DNA from 3 places in the Citrobacter sp. C1 genome. Region 2 is predicted to be linked to each of the others. Evidence: riboswitches for the same ligand, from Rfam matches in the RefSeq annotation. Region 2 holds a riboswitch; each other region holds the start of a gene.
The links. Region 2 has a riboswitch for cobalamin ahead of IB214_RS10520 (ABC transporter substrate-binding protein). Riboswitches for the same ligand answer to the same signal wherever they lie in the genome.

Region 1: it holds a riboswitch for cobalamin, as region 2 does, so the genes downstream of both, IB214_RS09590 (cobyrinate a,c-diamide synthase) here and IB214_RS10520 (ABC transporter substrate-binding protein) in region 2, are expected to answer to the same signal.
Region 3: it holds a riboswitch for cobalamin, as region 2 does, so the genes downstream of both, btuB (TonB-dependent vitamin B12 receptor BtuB) here and IB214_RS10520 (ABC transporter substrate-binding protein) in region 2, are expected to answer to the same signal.

What each region holds. Positions count from the first base shown of each region.
Region 1 covers NZ_CP115035.1:1,995,296-2,002,817, reverse strand. Annotated here, with positions in the region: gene cbiB (adenosylcobinamide-phosphate synthase CbiB) at 1-292, opposite strand, end outside; gene IB214_RS09590 (cobyrinate a,c-diamide synthase) at 289-1,668, opposite strand; cobalamin riboswitch at 1,756-1,931, opposite strand; gene pocR (regulatory protein PocR) at 2,263-3,174, opposite strand; gene pduF (propanediol diffusion facilitator PduF) at 3,379-4,188, opposite strand; gene pduA (propanediol utilization microcompartment protein PduA) at 4,714-4,995, shown strand; gene pduB (propanediol utilization microcompartment protein PduB) at 4,995-5,807, shown strand; gene pduC (propanediol dehydratase large subunit PduC) at 5,826-7,490, shown strand; gene pduD (propanediol dehydratase medium subunit PduD) at 7,501-7,522, shown strand, end outside.
Region 2 covers NZ_CP115035.1:2,166,551-2,174,072, reverse strand. Annotated here, with positions in the region: gene dauA (C4-dicarboxylic acid transporter DauA) at 89-1,768, shown strand; gene IB214_RS10525 (GNAT family N-acetyltransferase) at 1,875-2,417, shown strand; cobalamin riboswitch at 2,634-2,861, shown strand; gene IB214_RS10520 (ABC transporter substrate-binding protein) at 3,062-4,114, shown strand; gene IB214_RS10515 (iron ABC transporter permease) at 4,180-5,244, shown strand; gene IB214_RS10510 (ABC transporter ATP-binding protein) at 5,241-6,062, shown strand; gene IB214_RS10505 (pseudoazurin) at 6,081-6,521, shown strand; gene petA (ubiquinol-cytochrome c reductase iron-sulfur subunit) at 6,548-7,096, shown strand; gene IB214_RS10495 (cytochrome b N-terminal domain-containing protein) at 7,098-7,522, shown strand, end outside.
Region 3 covers NZ_CP115035.1:4,774,345-4,781,866, reverse strand. Annotated here, with positions in the region: gene sthA (Si-specific NAD(P)(+) transhydrogenase) at 1-1,190, opposite strand, end outside; gene fabR (HTH-type transcriptional repressor FabR) at 1,382-2,017, shown strand; gene IB214_RS22855 (YijD family membrane protein) at 2,033-2,392, shown strand; gene trmA (tRNA (uridine(54)-C5)-methyltransferase TrmA) at 2,439-3,539, opposite strand; cobalamin riboswitch at 3,655-3,851, shown strand; gene btuB (TonB-dependent vitamin B12 receptor BtuB) at 3,916-5,754, shown strand; gene murI (glutamate racemase) at 5,699-6,550, shown strand; rRNA gene IB214_RS22835 (16S ribosomal RNA) at 6,929-7,522, shown strand, end outside.

The DNA of each region.
Region 1 (7,522 bases), 170 kb from region 2:
CAGCCAACACGGTAAAGATCATCCACACCTCGACGCCCCACCCTAGCCACGGATGAAGCGATTGCGCCAGCGCCAGTACGCCCCATGAAACGCCCCAGGTCACGCCGACCACCACAACCCACAGCACTGCGCCACCGATACGCAGCATGCCATCGCTATGGCAGTAGCGGCGAACCAGGCGCTGCACAGCGGTAATGAGATTGCCAATCCAACGTACCGGATGCGGCCAGCTCTGCGGATCGCCAATGATAAAATCAAGCAGCCAGGCGACACACCACGCGAGCAGTGTCATTTCACGCTCCTCGCGGCGTCTAGCCAGTGATTAAGCATCTCAGGACGCTGAGCAAAATGAACGTGCAGGTAGCTGGCAAACGCATTGCCAACCTGCCAACCGCCAGACCACGCCTGTAACGTTTCGCCATCGCGAACTTTGCGACAGCTCGTCACGGCCTGGGTTTGAGGGGTAAAATCGGAATAGTGAAATTCATGTCCGCGCAGCACGTCACCGGGCGCAGCGAGTAAGGTTTGTTGTTCGGCCTGCGCTTCACAATAGCCAAATCGGGTCAGACGTTTGCCCATTTTGCTGTGACCGGGAATAATATCCGCCATCGGCCAGATATCGCCGTTGCTGTCTTCCAGCGAACTCCCCAGGTACATCAGACCACCGCACTCCGCGTAAATCGCCACACCGCGCTGATGAGCCGCACGCAGTTGCGCCAGCATGGTGGAATTTTGGGCAAGCCCGGCAGCGTGCAGCTCAGGGTATCCGCCCCCTAGCCAGATCATCTGGCAATCAGGGAGACGGCTGTCGTGTAGCGGGCTGAAACGGACAATATTGAGGCCCGTGCGCGCCAGTAGCGTAATGTTATCCGGATAGTAGAAGTTGAATGCTTCGTCATCAGCAATGGCAAGCGTCAGTCCAGCTCCGGCATCGGAGGCAGGAAGCGCGGGCCATTCGCCCACCGGTGGGGTGTCTAACTGGCTTAAGGCCAGCAGCGCGTCGATATCTAACGTTTGCTCAAGCGTTGTAGCAAATTCCTGCCACGGCAACTGATTGACGATTGATTCCCGCGCGGTCACCAGTCCCAGATGACGCTCAGGGAGCGCCACGCCATCGACGCGGGGAACATAGCCCAATACCGGTATCGAACAGTAGCGTTCGATGGCGACTTTAAGTAGCTGGTAATGCGTTTCGCTGTTTACCCGGTTAACAATCACGCCAGCAATGTTCAGCGTTGGATCAAAATGCTGGAATCCCATCACCGTGGCGGCAATTGACGTTGAGACGGCTTTACCGTCCACCAGCAAAATGACCGGACAGCCCAGCTGCTTCGCCATCGCGGCGGAACTGCAGTAATTGGGGTCCGTACCATAACCGTCATACAACCCCATAACGCCTTCGATGACGGCGATATCCGCATGCTGCATATGTTCGCAAAATAAGGCGTTCAGCGTGGAAGTGGGGAGCATGAAGCTATCAAGATTGCGGGAGGCTGTGCCAGATACGGCGGTATGCCAGCCGGTATCCAGATAATCAGGACCGACTTTGCAAGGCTGGACGCGCAAACCGCGTTTTTTCAGCAGACTCAACAAGCCCAGCGTTACCGTGGTTTTACCACAGCCGCTTCCGGTACCTGCAAGAACAAACGCGCGAAAATTGGCCGCCATACCCTGATCCTGTTCAGGGTGGTAGGGGTGTAGAGATACCCAGTCTTTCGACTGTATGCATCTGAGCAACCCACTTCCCACCGAAGTTGTTGGTAGTCACTGACAGGCAGGTCTTCTGGCTTAGCGTCATTCTCACCCGTCCTTCCCAATCTCGCGATCAGTGGTCTATACGGGGTCGTCAGCATCACAGCAGCGGGGGCTGCGGGGGATTCTCACCCCCTTCCCTACCACAAACGTGGTAAACCTGTCAGCTCAGGAGCAAATTCTATTAAGCTCCAGGCATGAGATGAATTAACACACCTCATGACAAAAATTCATTTAAATATCTTTTACGCTCATTCAGCCAATGTTATGGCGTCATTCAGCTTATTCTTAAGTTTGCATTCCGTATGAAAGCTTCAATTAATAATAAAGAAAGTCATTCACACAGACACTGTATCTCATCACAAAAATAAAAACTGGTGCAGTTTATCCTTCAGACACTATTACTTTGTTGCGCTATGACAATTTATTGTCTTCTATCCTTATTTTTCATTTTATAATGACGGACATACAATACGATATCAAAAATCGGCAATAGCAAAATATTGCTATTTATGCTGACTCTTCGGACGAAACAACACTAATTTGCTGGCGAAAAGCCTGCGGCGTCACCTGGTATGTCTGGCGGAAAACTTTGCAAAAATAACTGGTTTGCGAAAAGCCTAAATTTCGCGCAATACTGGCAATACTCCAGTCACTATGACAAAGCAACTCTTTAGCACTTGCCATTCGCTGTTGGTTTACCCAGGCATTAAAACCGATCCCCTGATATTTTTTGAACAGCTTGCTGAAATAGTACGGACTGAGATAAACATGCGAAGCCACCTCCTCGAGGCGAAGCTCATCCGACAAATGTGCGTCGATATAGCGCAACGCTTTTTTCATTTTACTGTCATGAGGAGTCGGGCTACGGGTTGGACGCACCGACTCTGACTGCTGTGTACTGTCTTTAATGACAACGAAATTCAATTGTTTTTTAAGGCAATTTTCAACAATCAACTTCAACAAATCTGCAGAGGCGATGACGCGAGAATAGTCCATTTCCGGAACATTACGAAATTCATTGAGCAGTTCGGGATCGGCTTGCCAGCGATCATCGACACTCAAAATATCAACCAGGCCTACGTCATTGCTTAAGCGCACCTGACCGCATAAAACAAAACCAACCAAGTGGCCTGCAATCACCAAAGGGATAGAAAAATCGGTAAGGCCGGCATGACAGCGATAAATACACGGCTGGTCTGATTTTGATGCTTCAAGGCCCCCACAACGATCGCTCATACGGCATCGCGTGCTGTGCTGCGGATGCTGGCGCATCAACTGGCAGAAAGGGGTAAAATTAAAGAGTTCAGAAATTTCATCACCGTGAATATTGACAACCACAACGGCCAGACTGGTGGCCTGTGCAAAATCCTGTGCGATTTTATTAATGAGTTCTGAGTTCAGGGCGCTCGCAGAAATCATGATAAAACCTCTCAGTTAATTTATTGTTATAAATAAAAACACATTATTCACATTCACTTTTCATCTCGCTATTAGACGCAATGATAAAAGGTGTTAATGGACCATAACAAAAGTCTCCCATTGTGGGGAGACTTTTTAAGCTGTTCAGGAAACCGGATCACGAAATCAGTTTTTGCATTTCAGAAATAAACAATTTCCATGAAGCTAGCTCTCATTTTCCTCCAGCTTACAAGTATTACACGGTAAATTTTTGCCAATAAAGTAACGATAAATTGCTGCCCCGGCGCACGCACCGATGATCGGTGCCACAATCGGGACGATAAAGTATGGGATATCGCGTCCCCCCGTCATCGCAACATCTCCCCATCCGGCAAACCAGGCAAACAACTTAGGACCAAAATCACGCGCCGGATTCATGGCAAATCCTGTGAGCGGACCTGTTGATGCACCGATGACGGCAACCAGAATACCAATCAGCAATGGCGCGAGAGGACCTTTAGGCACCCCATTGCCATCGTCCGTCAGCGCCATAATCATACCCATCAGAATGGACGTGATGACCACTTCCACCAGCGCCGCTTGCCATACGCTAAGCGCAGAGGCCGGATAAGTACTAAAAATACTGGCCAGTTGCAGGCTTTCAAGACTGCCACGAACCATATGGTGCGCCGTCTCATATTCAATGAATAAACTGCCGTACAGCAAATAGGCCAGCAACGCGCCACCAAAGGCACCTGCGACTTGCGCGACCGTATAGGGTAAAACTTTACGCCCAGGGAAACAGGCAAACAGCCACAGAGCGATGGTAATCGCAGGGTTGAGGTGTGCCCCGGATATTCCGGCAGTCAGGTAGACCGCCAGCGAAATCCCAAGACCCCAAATGATGCATATTTCCCATAACCCTAAACTCGCACCGGCCACCTTAAGGGCACTCAGGCATCCAATGCCAAAAAACAGGAACAGCCCGGTACCTAAAAACTCGGCAATGCATTGCGCTTTTAGTGAATCGTTCATTGTGACACCTTCTAAGCAGAGTTCGTGTCTGTACCAGCGGACTCCCTGCTGGCAGTAGAGTACTTCAAGGCTTACTATAAAAAGCGCCGTCGGCAAATTGTTGGCAATCTGAGCACTCCCACCTTTTTAAAATCGTGTAGTGATAACAAATTTTTGCTGTCAGCATTATTAAAACAGCTAACAAAAACGGGCATTAGCCCTATTAAAAATGCATTCTAAAAATAATAAAATATTGCCAACAGCAGATTTCTGTTTTCAAACAAGCATCACAATTTCATTTCCCCCGCATAGCAAATGATATTTATCGTGTCACTAGCAAAAATGTAAATCTGGTATTGACATAACCAATTTTTCACATCCGCAAGATCACAAAAATCATTTAAAAACAATCTGATAAAATAAAATCAAGCAATTTTATATTGCCGTTCGCTTACTATTTTTTCACTCTCCGTTTCAAGTCAGCCATTCTTTTTCCTCGCTTCTTTTTATAGTCATGAAAATCGGAACAACCCAGGCGAGGTCTTTATGCAACAAGAAGCGTTAGGAATGGTAGAAACCAAAGGCTTAACTGCAGCCATAGAGGCCGCAGATGCAATGGTGAAGTCAGCCAATGTGATGCTGGTCGGCTACGAAAAAATTGGTTCAGGGCTGGTCACCGTGATTGTTCGCGGTGATGTTGGCGCGGTAAAAGCGGCAACAGATGCAGGCGCCGCTGCCGCACGTAATGTGGGTGAAGTGAAAGCCGTACACGTGATCCCACGTCCTCATACCGATGTCGAAAAAATCTTACCGAAGGGAATTAGCTGATGAGCAGCAATGAGCTGGTTGAACAGATCATGGCGCAGGTGATTGCTCGAGTGGCAACGCCAGAACACAAGGCTATCCCTGAAAATAATCTTCCAACACGAGAGACGGCTATGGCAGAGAAAAGCTGCAGTTTAACGGAATTTGTCGGCACCGCGATTGGCGACACCGTCGGTCTGGTGATCGCCAACGTCGACAGCGCCTTACTGGACGCGATGAAGCTTGAAAAACGCTATCGCTCCATTGGCATTCTAGGCGCCCGTACCGGCGCAGGCCCCCATATCATGGCCGCGGATGAAGCAGTAAAAGCCACCAATACTGAAGTGGTGAGCATTGAGCTTCCGCGAGATACCAAAGGCGGAGCAGGCCACGGTTCACTGATTATCCTCGGCGGCAACGATGTTTCCGACGTAAAACGCGGAATTGAAGTCGCGCTGAAAGAACTGGATCGCACATTTGGTGATGTCTACGCCAATGAAGCCGGTCACATCGAAATGCAATACACCGCACGTGCCAGCTATGCGCTGGAAAAAGCCTTCGGCGCACCCATTGGTCGTGCCTGTGGTGTGATCGTCGGCGCACCGGCATCGGTTGGTGTACTGATGGCCGATACCGCACTGAAATCAGCCAACGTCGAAGTGGTGGCTTATAGCTCCCCTGCCCATGGTACCAGCTTCAGTAACGAAGCCATTCTGGTTATTTCCGGTGACTCTGGCGCCGTACGTCAGGCCGTCATCTCCGCGCGCGAAATCGGTAAAACCGTGCTTGCGACCCTCGGCTCAGAACCGAAAAACGATCGTCCGTCCTACATCTGATACCCGTGAGGCTGATTCATGAGATCGAAAAGATTTGAAGCACTGGCGAAACGCCCTGTGAATCAGGACGGCTTCGTTAAGGAGTGGATCGAAGAAGGCTTCATTGCGATGGAAAGCCCGAACGACCCAAAACCGTCCATAAAAATCGTTAACGGTATGGTCACCGAACTGGATGGTAAAGCCGCCAGTGAATTTGATTTGATAGACCATTTCATTGCCCGCTACGGTATTAATCTGGCGCGCGCTGAAGAAGTGATGGCGATGGACTCGGTCAAACTCGCCAATATGCTCTGCGATCCTAATGTGAAACGCAAAGACATCGTTCCGCTGACCACCGCGATGACACCGGCAAAAATTGTCGAAGTGGTTTCGCATATGAACGTCGTCGAAATGATGATGTCGATGCAGAAAATGCGCGCCCGCAGAACCCCTTCTCAACAAGCGCACGTCACCAACGTTAAAGACAACCCGGTGCAGATTGCGGCCGATGCAGCAGAAGGCGCATGGCGTGGATTTGACGAGCAGGAAACAACCGTTGCCGTGGCACGCTATGCCCCGTTTAACGCTATTGCTCTGCTGGTCGGTTCACAGGTTGGGCGTCCCGGCGTATTAACCCAGTGCTCACTGGAAGAAGCCACCGAACTCAAACTCGGCATGTTAGGCCACACCTGCTATGCAGAAACGATTTCCGTGTACGGTACTGAGCCGGTCTTTACCGATGGTGACGATACCCCATGGTCAAAAGGCTTCCTGGCCTCTTCTTATGCCTCACGCGGTCTGAAAATGCGCTTTACCTCAGGCTCAGGCTCAGAAGTGCAGATGGGTTATGCAGAAGGCAAATCCATGTTGTATCTGGAAGCCCGCTGCATTTACATCACCAAAGCCGCTGGCGTGCAGGGTTTACAGAACGGGTCCGTTAGCTGCATCGGCGTCCCTTCCGCCGTACCGTCAGGTATCCGCGCAGTGCTGGCAGAAAACCTGATCTGCTCGTCACTGGATCTCGAATGCGCCTCCAGTAACGACCAAACCTTTACCCACTCGGATATGCGCCGTACCGCGCGTTTGCTGATGCAATTCCTGCCAGGAACTGACTTCATCTCTTCCGGCTATTCCGCCGTACCGAACTACGACAACATGTTTGCAGGCTCTAACGAAGATGCCGAAGACTTTGACGACTACAACGTTCTCCAGCGTGACCTGAAAGTCGACGGGGGTTTGCGTCCGGTGCGTGAAGAAGACGTCATCGCCATTCGTAACAAAGCGGCCCGCGCACTGCAGGCAGTGTTTGCTGGAATGGGATTGCCACCCATCACCGATGAAGAAGTTGAAGCCGCGACTTACGCCCACGGCTCGAAAGATATGCCAGAACGTAACATCGTTGAAGACATTAAGTTTGCGCAAGAGATCATCAGCAAAAACCGCAACGGACTGGAAGTGGTGAAAGCCCTGGCCCAGGGCGGATTTACCGATGTTGCTCAGGATATGCTCAACATCCAGAAAGCCAAGTTAACCGGAGACTATCTGCATACCTCCGCCATTATCGTCGGCGACGGACAGGTGCTTTCCGCGGTGAATGACGTCAACGATTATGCCGGTCCGGCAACAGGTTATCGCCTGCAAGGCGAGCGCTGGGAAGAAATTAAAAACATCCCCGGCGCACTTGATCCCAACGAGCTTGGCTAAGGGGTGAACTATGGAAATCAATGAAAAGCTGC
Region 2 (7,522 bases):
TTTATCCGTTTTATTTATTTGTATGATTTATGCCAACTTCAACTATCATTTTCTAGATAGATGATGCGCTCATGGATGAAACATTATTGTGAACAGACTATTTTCCTCACATGTGATGCCTTTCCGCGCCCTCATCGACGCTTGTTGGAAAGAAAAATATACCGCCTCGCGCTTTACCCGTGATCTGATCGCCGGGATAACCGTGGGCATTATTGCTATCCCGCTGGCAATGGCGTTGGCAATTGGCAGCGGCGTTGCGCCACAATACGGCCTGTATACCTCAGCCGTTGCCGGGATTGTTATCGCCCTTACCGGTGGTTCACGTTTTAGCGTCTCCGGTCCTACCGCCGCCTTCGTGGTGATTTTATATCCGGTGTCGCAGCAGTTCGGGCTGGCAGGTCTGCTGGTGGCTACGCTGATGTCCGGGATCTTCCTGATCCTTTTCGGCCTCGCCCGATTTGGCCGATTGATCGAATATATCCCGGTCTCCGTTACCTTAGGCTTTACCTCAGGTATCGGTATCACCATCGGTACCATGCAGATTAAAGATTTTCTCGGTCTGCAGATGGCACACGTCCCGGAACACTACCTGCAAAAAGTGGGTGCGTTGTTTATGGCCCTGCCGACCATTAACCTTGGTGATGCCGCCATTGGCGTGGTCACGCTGGGGATCCTGATTTTCTGGCCGCGTCTGGGGATCCGCCTGCCTGGTCATCTTCCGGCGCTGCTGGCCGGTTGTGCGGTAATGGGCATCGTGAACCTGACAGGTGGCCATGTCGCGACCATCGGTTCTCAGTTCCACTACATTCTGGCGGATGGTTCGCAGGGCAACGGTATCCCGCAACTGCTGCCACAGCTGGTGTTGCCGTGGGATATGCCGGGGTCGGACTTTACGCTAAGCTGGAGTTCATTACGGGCGCTGTTACCGGCTGCCTTCTCGATGGCGATGCTCGGCGCGATTGAATCCCTGCTGTGCGCTGTGGTGCTCGACGGGATGACCGGCACCAAGCACAAAGCCAACAGCGAGCTGGTGGGTCAAGGGCTGGGGAATATCGTCGCGCCATTCTTTGGCGGCATCACCGCCACCGCCGCAATTGCCCGCTCTGCGGCTAACGTTCGCGCCGGGGCCACCTCGCCCATTTCTGCGGTGATCCACGCGATTCTGGTGATCCTCGCCCTGCTGGTATTAGCTCCGTGGCTTTCCTGGCTGCCACTTTCCGCCATGGCGGCCCTGCTGCTGATGGTGGCGTGGAACATGAGTGAAGCCCATAAAGTGGTGGATCTGCTGCGTCACGCACCGAAAGACGACATCATCGTGATGCTGATGTGTATGTCGCTGACCGTACTGTTCGATATGGTAATCGCCATCAGCGTCGGTATCGTCCTTGCCTCGCTGCTGTTTATGCGCCGCATTGCGCGCATGACGCGCCTGGCACCGGTTAACGTAGACGTACCGGACGATGTGCTGGTGCTGCGCGTGATTGGCCCGCTGTTCTTTGCCGCAGCGGAGGGATTGTTTACCGATCTCGAAACACGTATTGCAGGCAAGCGCATCGTGGTACTGAAGTGGGATGCCGTCCCGGTACTGGATGCCGGTGGTCTGGACGCCTTCCAGCGTTTTGTTAAACGACTGCCGGAAGGCTGTGAATTACGTATCAGTAATCTGGAGTTCCAACCGCTACGCACCATGGCGCGTGCGGGTATCCAACCCATCCCCGGCCGTCTGGCGTTCTTCCCGAACCGTGACGCCGCACTGGCTGATATTTAACGTTTAGTGATGGCCGGCAGGCTTTGCTTGTCGGTCACTCTTCACTTCTGCAATCCCCGCTGAGTTGCTATTATCATTTCCCCTACTCCTGATAATACCCACAACAATGAACCCTAATGCTACGTATACCTTTCGCGAAATTACCGAGTCGGATATTCCCGCCGTTCAGTCATTTATTATCCGTCATTTAAATCTCTATTTTCAGGCTAACAGGCCCACTCCACGTCCTGACGAAGACATATTAGATTTACGTTCACACTACCTGCACCACCCCCGAAATCTACTGCTCGGCGTGTGGGATGCACACCAGCAACTTATCGCTACGCTGGCAGTGTGTCAGTACGATGACAGAATCATGGCATTGCGCGGGCGCTATGATTTAGCCAACACCGCAGAAATTTGCCGCTGTTACGTGGAACAGGAACACCGCCGTCGAGGTATAGGCCGCCAACTTATGACACTGGCAGAAGCATATTGTCAGCATCAGCAATATAAAACGCTCTACTTGCATACCCATCATTTTTTACCCGGCGGCTATCAGTTTTGGTGCAACAATCACTTTAACGTGTTCCTTGATGAAGGTGGCGAGCAACAAATTGTCCATATGGAAAAACACATTGAAAAATGTGATGTGGCGCAGATTATTTAATAAGCGTGTATTTCTCACTATTCATTTTATTCTTTTTCAACACCACATCGTTAATTGATCAACATCAAATAATTCTCATTTAATTTACCAAATATTTATTATCTTCGGCACATCACAATGAACCATTAAAGATTAACCACATGATTTAAAAGGAATTAAAAATGACAATTAAATACTACCTACTTATTACAGCGGTTGACGCAATATTAGCATACCGATACAGTCCGCTCCGACAGTATTTCAAAGCGCAGTCATGCTTTTGAAACGGAATATGGTGCGGATGATTTCTCTCTTATGCCATAGCTGCCCCCGCAACTGTAAGCGGATGCTGAATATCTCTGTGTAGTGATGATTCACTACAGGTCACTGTAAAATATTTTTATGGGAAGGCCGATATTCTGATTACCGTAAGCCAGGAGACCTACTGTCATGGTTTTATACATTGAGTGGACGGGATGGTCCATGGGGTGATTTATTTGACGAATGAACAAAATTGATTCCTGATCAAACTGGCAACAATATGTTTTATTTTCATATTATTTTGCCTGAATGTCATGATGAAATGTCATCTATCGTCATGCGCCTGTCCCGCGAAATAAATAATGACCAGACGCTGAAGCGCTGGCATCAACGGGACAATGATAATGTATTCTGTTTTTACCTCTGCTTATTGCAAATATTCACTTCTGGCGCTGACCGGCGCGGCACTCTTCCTGACCAGTAATATGGCGACGGCAGCAAAGACGCAATATCCGCTGACTATCAAAAACTGTGGTCGAGATATTACCTTTAATAAAGCCCCGCAGCGCGTGACCACAGTGGGTCAGAACAGCACTGAAATCCTCTATTCTTTGGGTCTGGCCGATCGCGTTGTAGGCACATCGCTGTGGTTTGGCCCGGTTCCTGAACAGTACAAAGCGGCGAATGACAAGATTGCAGTCATCGCGCAAAACATACCCAGCTTTGAAGGCATTATCGCCAAAAAACCAGACCTGGTTGCCAGCCAGTTTGAATGGCAGATTGGCCCCGCGGGGACGGTTGCCTCTTATGAACAATTCAGTGAACTCAACGTTCCGGTTTATACCGCCCCTGCCGATTGTGCAAAAGACAATGAAGACGGCGGCGATGGTGTGCGTAAAGGCATGTTTGATATCGCCATGGTCTACCAGGAAGTTGCCGATCTGGCCAAAATCTTCGATGTGCAGGACAAGGGCGATGAGCTGATAGCCAGCCTCAAAGCCCGCGAGGCCGCAGCCAAAACGAAGATCACCGGCATGGAGAATAACGTTTCTGCCGTCTTCTGGTTCTCCAGCGCCGATCTGCAGCTTGATCCGTATGTTGCCGGTAAATTTGGCCCCGCCGCGTGGATCGCACAAACCCTCGGGGTAAAAAATGTCATTGATTCCGCGGAAGAGTGGCCGACTGTCGGCTGGGAAACCATTGCCAAAGCCAGTCCATCGGTGATTGTTCTCGGCGAGATGGGCCGTCGCCGTTTCCCGGCGGATGACTGGAAAGTCAAAATGGAATACCTCAAGTCTGACCCGGTTACCCGTCTTATCCCGGCGGTGAAAGACAACCACCTGCCGGTGATTGATGTCCAGACCATGAATGCGGGCATCAGAACCCTTGACGGGCTGGAAAAACTCGCCGATGCGCTGGTGCAATACGGTCTTGCACACCCGCAGGCCACTCATTAATCCTCGTCGCGCGTGATGTCATGCACGGGCATCACGCGCTTTCGCACTCAGGAAAGCCATCAACAATGAGCGAATTACGCAGGACGCGTCGGGCGATGAGTCAGTTTACCCAGCGAACGCTGCTGCACAGCCTGTGGGTCAGCGTGGTGATGTGCGGGGTGCTGCTGGCGGGGATCTCCATCGGTGAGACGTTTATCCCGTGGCAGCATGTCACCCACACGCTGGCAAACCACCTGTTTGGCAGCCAATATCCGGTAGACGCGCTGGATGCTGGGATCATCTGGAACTACCGCCTGACCCGTGCGCTTGTCTCTGCCTGCTGCGGTGCCTGTCTGGCCGTTTCCGGCGTGGTGCTGCAATCACTACTGCGTAATGCGCTGGCCGAACCTTATCTGCTGGGGATCTCGGCCGGGGCATCGACGGGAGCGGTGCTGATCGCGCTGACCGGGCTGGGTGCGGGGATTATCAGCATGTCGCTCGGGGCGTTTATCGGCGCGCTGACGGCATTTCTGTTTGTCGCACTGCTGGCCGTGGCCGCAAGGGGTAAAAACGGGTCCGCCACCACGCAAATTATTCTCGCCGGGATCGCCAGCTCGCAGCTGTTCAATGCCATTACCTCGCTCATCATTACCCGTTCGGCCAATGCCGAACAGGCACGCGGCATTATGTTCTGGCTGCTCGGCAATCTGAGCGGCGTACGCTGGCCCGATGTGGTACTGGCCATCCCGACCGCGCTGGTCGGCATCATCGTCTGCTTTTGCTACGCCCGCCATCTGGACGCATTTTCATTTGGCGCAGAGTCAGCGGCCTCGCTGGGCATCCCGGTTAAACGCACTCGCGGCGTACTGATTACCGCGGTGACGGGGATGACCGCCATTATGGTGTCAATTGTCGGGGCCATTGGCTTTGTTGGACTGGTTATCCCTCACGCTGCGCGTTTACTGGTGGGTAATCAGCACCACCGCTTACTGCCCGTCAGTGCCCTGATTGGTGCCATTTTTCTTATTGTCGCGGACGTCATTTCACGCACCTTACTACCAGGGCAAGTACTGCCTATTGGGGTGATCACTGCGCTGGTTGGCGCGCCCGCATTTTCGATTATTTTGATCCGAGGGAACCCGAGCAAATGACGGTTAACCCACGTTTTACCACGCCGCTACGCGCGGTAAATACCGCCAACGATGTGGTCTGCGCTCAGCATCTGCACTGGGAGGTGAAAGGCAAGGCCATCGTCAATGATGTCTCTTTTCAGGTCGCACCCGGCGAGTTTGTGGGCATTATCGGCCCCAACGGTTCGGGGAAAACGTCGCTCATTTCCCTGCTGGCCGGTTTACTCAAGCCCTCCAGCGGCAGCGTTTCGCTTAACCGCAAAGATATTCGCCGCTACTCACGCCGCCATCTGGCGCAAAAGGTCGCCCTGGTTGAACAGCAGGCGGAAACCAGCGAGCGTCTGACCGCCATCCAGGCCGTGTCCCTTGGCCGCACGCCGTGGTTAAGTCTGCTGTCGCCGTGGTCACGGACCGACGACGATATCGTGCAGACGATGCTGGAGAAAGTCTCCCTGCAAAACGTCCAGCAACGCTGCTGGCATACCTTCTCCGGCGGCGAACGCCAGCGCCTGCATATTGCCCGGGCGCTGGCACAACAGCCGCAGGTATTGCTGATGGATGAGCCAACCAATCATCTCGACATCCAGCATCAAATTGGCCTGCTTAACCTGGTTAAACGCGAAAAACTGACCGTGATTGCCGCCCTGCACGATCTGAATCATGCCGCGATGTTTTGCGATCGCATCATGGTGATGACAGCGGGACGACTGGTCATGCAAGGCTGCCCTGTAGCTGTCTTCACCCGAGAAAATCTTAACAACTGGTTTGGCATCGATGCGATTGTCGAACGAGCTGCTGATGAGGCGAGCTGTTTTATTCGCTACCAACGGCCAGCGTAAATATCACAAGGAACCGCAATGAAATGTATTAAACAACGTTTACTCATCCTGTGCCTGTGCGCGTTCACCTCGACGGTGTTCGCACAAACGTATGAAGTGCTGATGAAAAACCGCGGTACCGGCGGACCGATGGTCTACGAGCCGGATTTTCTGGCGATCCTGCCGGGCGATAGCGTGAAGTTTGTTCGCAAGCACAAAAGCCACAATGCGGCCTCAATTGCCGAGCTGTCTCCTGCCGGGTACCCCGGTTTCATCGGCAAAATCGATGAGGAGATTGAAATCAAATACGACGCAGCAGGCTTCTACGGCATCAAATGCTCACCGCACTATGCGCAGGGGATGATTATGCTGATCAAAGTCGGCGACGCCGTTTTACCCGACAGCTACCGCGCGTTTAAAGCCCCCGGCCTTGCCGATAAACGCTTTCAGGACATTTATACCCGTATTGAGAAGCCCTGACAGCGCAATAAACAGAGGAGACGGCGGTGAATAAAAAAACGGACAGTGAGGCAATCCACACCCAGCGACGCGATTGCCTGTGTAAGTTGACAAAATTTGTCGGCGCTGCGGGGGTGACCGCAGCCGTCTGGCCACTCATTTCGGCGCTAGGGCCGGACGATAAAACCGTGGCAGAAAATGAGCCGGTGGATGTTTCCCTTGCGGGAGTAGCGGCTGGTCAGACGGTGAAACGAATCTGGCAGGGGAAACTGATCCTGATTCGCCACCGTACGCCAGACGAGATCACGGCGGCGCAGCAGGCCGACACCCGACTGTTGCTCGACCCGCAGGCAGACAGCGAGCGGGTCACGGCGGCGCATCCGCAGTGGCTGATCGTTCAGGGTTACTGCCCGCATGCCGGATGCGTGCCTAACGCAAACCCCAGCGGTCAGGGCTGGATTTGTCCGTGTCACGGCTCAGAGTTTGACACCTCCGGGCGCGTGACGCGGGGTCCGGCCACGGCGAATTTGGCGATCCCCGACTATGCCCTGGCCGCCGATGGTCTGAGTGTACGCCTTGGCACAAAAGAGGCCTGACATGAACGCAACGTCCCCGACAGCACCCCAGCGTCATGTGCAATTTCGCCTTCCGTTCCCCCGCTCCATTACCGGCGTGTGGATCTTTGCCGTCGGCATCATCTTGCTGGTCATGCTGGGCGTGCAAATTCTCTCCGGCATCGTGCTGGCAATGTTTTATGTGCCCACGGCAGATTCCGCATTTGATTCCATTGTGCATATTATGCGTGCGGTCAGGCACGGGGAGCTGGTGCGTAATCTGCACGCCATTGGCGCCTCGCTTTTTTTCTTCGCCTGCTACCTGCATATCTTTCGCGCGATGTATTACAACGTGTACCGCAAACCGTATCTGAAGATGTGGGCCATCAGCGTAACGCTGTATGTGCTCCTGATGATCACCGCATTTCTCGGCTATAGCCTGATTTGGGGGCAAAAAAGCTATTGGGC
Region 3 (7,522 bases), 2.4 Mb from region 2:
TTCAATGTTCCGACACTCATCCCGACGATTTGTGCGCGTGCCAGATGTTTAAACTGGGCGCGGCCAACCTCGTAAGGGACTTTCATTGACGTCAGTTGCTGTTCAGTTTTACCGACGGAGCTGATTTCGGGAATGGTGTAAATGCCTGTCGGAATATCTTCGATCAAGTGCGCGGTGGCCTCACCCTTGACCAGCGCCTGGGCGGCGATACGGCCTTGATCGTAGGCTGCGGAAGCAAGGCTCGGATAACCGATCACATCCCCTACGGCATACACATGCGGCAGCGCCGTCTGGTACATGCTGTTCACTTTTAGCTGGCCGCGGCTGTCCGTCTTCAGGCCAATATTCTCCAGCGCTAATGAATCGGTGTTACCGGTACGACCGTTGGCGTACAGCAGGCAGTCGGCTTTTAGTTTCTTTCCGGATTTCAGGTGCATGATGACGCCATCATCGCAGCCTTCAATTTTCTCGTATTCTTCGTTATGGCGAATCACCACGCCGCTGTTCCAGAAGTGATAAGACAGCGAGTCGGACATCTCCTGATCAAGAAACGCCAGCAGACGGTCACGGGTATTGATCAAATCAACTTTGACGTCCATTCCCCGGAAGATCGACGCATATTCACAGCCAATGACGCCCGCGCCATAGATCAGAACGTGGCGAGGTTCATGGTGCAGGCTGAGTATAGAATCACTGTCGTAAACGCGCGGATGAGAAAAATCGACATCATTTGGGTGGTAGGGACGCGAACCGCAGGCAATAACAAATTTATCTGCCGTGAGCGTTTCCACCGTACCGTCATGGCACTCCAGAGCGAGGGTGTGTTCGTCAACAAAACGGGCATTCCCCTGCAAAATTTCACAGTGGTTTCGCTCGTAAAATCCTTGCCGCATACGCGTTTGCTGATTAATGACGTTATCGGCATGGTTAAGAATATCGGCAAAAGAAGAGCGAAGAAGCCGGGAATGGTCGCTGTAGAGTGGGTTCTGATTGAATTCAATGATACGGCTGACGGCGTGGCGGAGTGCTTTAGATGGGATGGTGCCCCAGTGGGTACAACCACCGCCGACGTTATGATAGCGCTCAATAACGGCGACGCGCGCGCCTTGCTTAACCAGACCCATTGCAGCGCCTTCGCCGCCGGGGCCGGAACCTATTACTATTGCATCGTAATCGTAGGAATGTGACATGGTCAGGCTTACCTGTTCTTATACATAAAAGCAACAGAATAGTAACATCGTTGTCGGGATAACCCAATTATCGTTGTGCTTTTTTGCGAAGTCGAAGCACAAACTGCGCGTAAACAATCATTCACAAAGCCATGCCAACCGCCTAATCTCTGGTATAGTGCCAGCAAGGTATAAGGAAGGATTCAGACATCGTGATGGGCGTTAGAGCGCAACAAAAAGAAAAAACCCGGCGTTCGCTGGTTGAGGCCGCATTTAGTCAATTGAGTGCAGAGCGCAGTTTTGCCAGCCTCAGTTTACGTGAAGTTGCTCGTGAAGCGGGCATTGCGCCAACCTCATTTTATCGCCATTTTCGCGATGTGGATGAGCTCGGCCTGACGATGGTGGATGAGAGCGGCCTGATGCTACGCCAGTTGATGCGCCAGGCGCGTCAGCGTATCGCCAAGGGCGGCAGTGTGATCCGCACCTCGGTCTCAACATTTATGGAGTTCATCGGCAACAATCCCAACGCCTTCCGTTTATTATTGCGCGAGCGGTCTGGTACCTCCGCGGCGTTTCGTGCCGCCGTGGCTCGCGAAATTCAGCATTTCATTGCGGAACTTGCGGACTATCTGGAACTCGAAAACCATATGCCTCGTGCGTTTACTGAAGCACAAGCCGAAGCCATGGTGACGATTGTTTTCAGTGCGGGGGCAGAAGCGCTGGATGTTGGCGCCGAACAGCGTCGACAACTGGAAGAGCGGCTGGTATTGCAACTGCGCATGATCGCCAAAGGCGCATTTTACTGGTATCGCCGTGAACAAGAGAAGATGACGCATCACTCCGAGTAACGAGAAGGACGAGCAATGAAACAGTCAGGTCAAGATAAAGGTACGCTGCTGCTGGCGCTGGTTGCTGGCTTATCGATCAATGGTACATTTGCGGCGCTGTTTAGCTCCATTGTGCCATTCTCTGTATTCCCGATTATTTCGCTGGTGCTGACGGTTTACTGCCTGCATCAACGTTACCAGAATCGCACAATGCCTGTGGGGCTGCCGGGTCTGGCTGCGGCCTGTTTTATTCTTGGCGTTCTGTTGTACAGCACCGTGGTGCGCGCGGAATACCCGGATATCGGCTCGAACTTCTTCCCAGCGGTCCTGTCAGTGATTCTGGTGTTCTGGATCGGCTTTAAGGTGCGTAACCGTAAGCAAGAAATTGCGGAATAGTATTTGTAGGCCGGGGGTATCTTTGCTTTCCCGGCCTACAAAAAAATCACTTCGCGGTCAGTAATACTCCGCACTCCATGTGGTGCGTGTACGGGAACTGATCGAACAGCGCCAGACGTGACACATTGTGCGTCTGGCTCAACGTTTCCAGGTTCTTACACAGTGTCTCCGGGTTGCAGGAGATGTACAGAATACGCGGATACGCCTGCACCATCTTCTCTGTTTCGCTGTCCAGGCCGCTGCGCGGTGGATCAACAAAAATGGTTTCACACTGGTAACTCTTCAGGTCGACGCCCTGTAAACGGTTGAACTCGCGCACCCCATTCATCGCCTGAGTAAACTCTTCTGCAGCCATACGAATAATTTGCACGTTATCAATATGGTTAGCCGCAATATTGTACTGCGCGGCAGCCACGGACGGTTTAGCGATTTCAGTGGCCAGTACGCGGTTGAAGTTCTGCGCCAGCGCTAACGAGAAGTTGCCATTGCCACAGTACAATTCAAGCAGGTCGCCCTGCGAATCTTTGGTGACATCAATCGCCCATTCCAGCATCTGAATGTTCATGGCGGCATTCGGCTGCGTGAAGCTGTTCTCAACCTGGCGGTAGATAATCTCTTTACCCGCAACCGGCAAACGTTCATCGATGTAATCTTGATCCAACGCGATTTTGGTTTTGGTCGCCCGGCCAATCAGATGCACATTCAGGTTTTGCGCGCGTAGCGCATCCCGCAGTGCTTCGGCTTCCTGACGCCATTCGTCATCTAACTTTTTATGGTACAGCATGGATACCACCGCCTGATTGCTCATGGTGGTGAGGTAATCAATCTGGAACAATTTATGACGCAGGATGTGATTGTGACGAACGCCGTCAATCATGGCTGTCATCAGCGTGTTGATGAGTTCGCTGGCTGCCGGAAAGCTGTCGACGCGAATACGGCTTTTGGTCTGGCTTTCAAACATGATGTGATACAGGTCGTCACCGTCATGCCACAGGCGGAATTCAGCGCGCATGCGGTAATGACTGACCGGCGAGCGAAACACTTCCGGAGCCTGATCAGTAAATGGCGTCATTAAGCTCTGTAAACGAGCCACTTTATCGGCTAGCTGCGCGTCATACTGTTCTGTCGGGAGGTGTTCGGGGGTCATGATGCGTCCTGAAAAATAAAAGTACGCGGGGATTGTAGGGATTGCTCAGTAGATGTCCAGTTATTGATGATTTCTAATATTGTGATACGCAGTCTGGACAGTCGGTAATAACAAACTGTAGCATCCGCGTTCCGGTCCTGTGAGTTAAAAGGGAATCCAGTGTAAATCTGGAGCTGACGCGCAGCGGTAAGGAAAGGTGAAATGAGAGCGTAAGCAGACACTGCCTTTGGGTGGGAAGTCTTCATTTCTTTTTATTCGCTATATTGAATAACCTTCCAAGCCCGAAGACCTGCCGGCTAACGTCGCATCTGGTTTTCATCATCGCGTACTATCGGTGGGACCTGCGGCATCCTTCTTATATTGTGGATGCTTTACAATGATCAAAAAATCATTGCTGCTGACGGCACTTTCCGTCGCGGCATTTTCTGGTTGGGCGCAGGATGCTAGCCCGGATACTCTCGTCGTTACGGCTAACCGTTTTCAGCAACCCCTTAGTGCAGTGCTTGCTCCCATCACCGTTGTTACGCGCCAGGAAATCGATCGCTGGCAATCTACCTCTGTGAATGACGTTCTTCGCCGCCTGCCGGGTGTCGATATCGCGCAATACGGTGGTATGGGACAAAATTCGTCTATTTCTATTCGTGGGACCAACGCCAGTCATGTACTGGTGCTGATTGACGGCGTGCGCCTGAATTTAGCTGGGGTGAGTGGTGCCGCCGATCTCAGCCAGTTCCCGGTATCACTGGTGCAACGTATTGAATACATTCGTGGGCCGCGTTCCGCTGTTTATGGTTCTGATGCGATCGGCGGTGTGGTGAATATCATTACCACGCGAGAAAAACCGGGGACGGAATTGACCGCCGGTGTGGGCAGTAATGGTTATCAGAATTACGACATCTCGACGCAGCAACAGCTCGGTGAGAATACGCGCGTGACGCTGATGGGGGATTATGCCTATACCAAAGGTTTTGACGTTGTCGCCTACGGTAGCACTGGTGAGCAAGCGCAGCCCGATAAAGATGGTTTTTTAAGTAAGACGCTGTACGGCGCACTGGAACATAACTTCTCCGACACCTGGAGCGGGTTTGTGCGCGGCTATGGCTATGATAACCGCACCAATTATGATTCTTACTACTATCCAGGCACGCCGTTAGTCGATACCCGTAAGCTCTATAGCCAAAGCTGGGATGCCGGACTGCGCTTTAATGGCGAGCAAATCCAATCACAACTGGTTTCCAGCTACAGCCATAGCAAAGACTACAACTATGACCCGGACTATGGTCGCTACGACTCCTCGGCAACCCTGGATGAGATGAAGCAATATAACGTGCAGTGGTCAAACAGTATCGTGGTTGGCCATGGCAATGTGGGCGCTGGCGTCGACTGGCAAAAGCAAACCACAGAGCCAGGCACCGGGTATGTTACGGACGGTTACGATCAGCGTAATACCGGTATTTATCTGACCGGGTTGCAACAGCTTGGCGACTTCACCTTCGAAGGCGCGGCGCGCAGCGACGACAACTCCCAGTTTGGTCGGCATGGCACATGGCAAACCAGCGCCGGATGGGCGTTCATTGACGGCTATCGTTTCATTGCTTCTTATGGCACCTCTTATAAAGCACCTAATCTGGGGCAGCTGTACGGTATGTATGGCAATGCAAACCTTGATCCTGAAGAGAGCAAGCAGTGGGAAGGGGCGTTTGAAGGGTTAACGGCGGATGTAAACTGGCGTTTGTCAGGATATCGCAACGATATCGATAACATGATCGATTATGACCCCCACACTCTGAAATACTATAACGAAGGGAAAGTGCGGATTAAAGGCGTTGAAGCGACGGCGAGTTTCGATACGGGTCCGCTGGCGCATACGCTGAGCTATGACTATGTCGATGCGCGTAATGCGATTACGGACAAGCCGCTGGCCCGCCGTTCCAAACAGCAGGTGAAGTATCAGCTCGATTGGCAGGTCTATGATTTTGACTGGGGCCTGACGTATCAATATCTGGGAACACGATATGACAAGGACTATGTCACTAACCAGCCGGTAAAATTGGGTGGAGTGAGTTTGTGGGATCTGGCGGTGTCATATCCGATCACCTCACAGCTGACAGTTCGTGGTAAAATCGCCAACCTGTTCGATAAAGATTACGAGACAGTTTATGGCTACCCAACTGCAGGACGGGAATACACCTTGTCTGGCAGCTACACTTTCTGATCCACGTCCCACCGTGCTGGTGTTTGATTCCGGCGTCGGTGGGTTGTCGGTCTACAATGAGATCCGCAACCTCTTGCCGGATCTCCACTATATATACGCTTTCGATAACGTTGCCTTTCCTTATGGAGAGAAGAGCGAGGAATTTATTGTCGAGCGTGTTGTTGAGATTGTGACTGCCGTTCAGCAGCGCTACCCCCTTTCACTGGCTGTTATCGCCTGCAATACCGCCAGCACGGTGTCACTCCCTGCGTTACGCGAAAAGTTCGCTTTCCCGGTCGTCGGCGTGGTACCTGCAATTAAACCGGCGGCGCGCCTTACGGCTAACGGTGTAGTGGGGCTGCTGGCGACGCGAGCGACGGTGAAGCGTTCATATACGCATGAGTTGATTGCGCGCTTTGCGAACGAGTGTCAGATCGCGATGTTGGGTTCCGCTGAGTTGGTGGAACTGGCGGAAGCGAAGCTGCACGGAGAAGCAGTTCCTCTGGATGAGTTGCGCCGCATTCTGCGACCATGGTTGCGGATGTCGGAACCGCCGGATACGGTTGTTCTCGGATGTACGCATTTCCCTCTATTACAGGAAGAACTTTTACAGGTTCTACCTGAAGGGACGCGACTGGTGGATTCCGGTGCCGCGATTGCGCGTCGCACGGCTTGGTTGTTAGAACATGAAGCACCTGACGCAAAATCAGCTGACGAGAATATTGCCTTTTGTATGGCAATGACGCCTGAAGCTGAACAATTACTGCCAGTCCTCCAGCGTTATGGCTTCAAAACGCTCGAAAAACTGGCAGTTTAATCAGTTTTGGTGAAATAATACGCACTCGGAAAATTATTTTAAATTTCCCCTTGTCAGCCTGAAATAACTCCCTATAATGCGCCTCCACTGACACGGAACAACGGATTACAAGCCGCCGGGTCAGCGGGGTTCTACTGAGAACCCTGCGGAGAAAAGCGGAAAGAAATGCTTGACTCTGAATGAGGAAAACGTATTATACGGGACCTCGCAACGGTGAGCGAAAGCCGCGTTGCACTGCTCTTTAACAATTTATCAGACAATCTGTGTGGGCACTCGAAGATACGGATTCTTAAACGTCGCAAGACGAAAAATGAATACCAAGTCTCTGAGTGAACATACGTAATTCATTACGAAGTTTAATTCACGAGCATCAAACTTAAATTGAAGAGTTTGATCATGGCTCAGATTGAACGCTGGCGGCAGGCCTAACACATGCAAGTCGAACGGTAGCACAGAGGAGCTTGCTCCTTGGGTGACGAGTGGCGGACGGGTGAGTAATGTCTGGGAAACTGCCCGATGGAGGGGGATAACTACTGGAAACGGTAGCTAATACCGCATAATGTCGCAAGACCAAAGAGGGGGACCTTCGGGCCTCTTGCCATCGGATGTGCCCAGATGGGATTAGCTAGTAGGTGGGGTAACGGCTCACCTAGGCGACGATCCCTAGCTGGTCTGAGAGGATGACCAGCCACACTGGAACTGAGACACGGTCCAGACTCCTACGGGAGGCAGCAGTGGGGAATATTGCACAATGGGCGCAAGCCTGATGCAGCCATGCCGCGTGTATGAAGAAGGCCTTCGGGTTGTAAAGTACTTTCAGCGAGGAGGAAGGGGATGTGGTTAATAACCGCATTCATTGACGTTACTCGCAGAAGAAGCACCGGCTAACTCCGTGCCAGCAGCCGCGGTAATACGGAGGGTGCAAGCGTTAATCGGAATTACTGGGCGTAAAGCGCACGCAGGCGGTCTGTC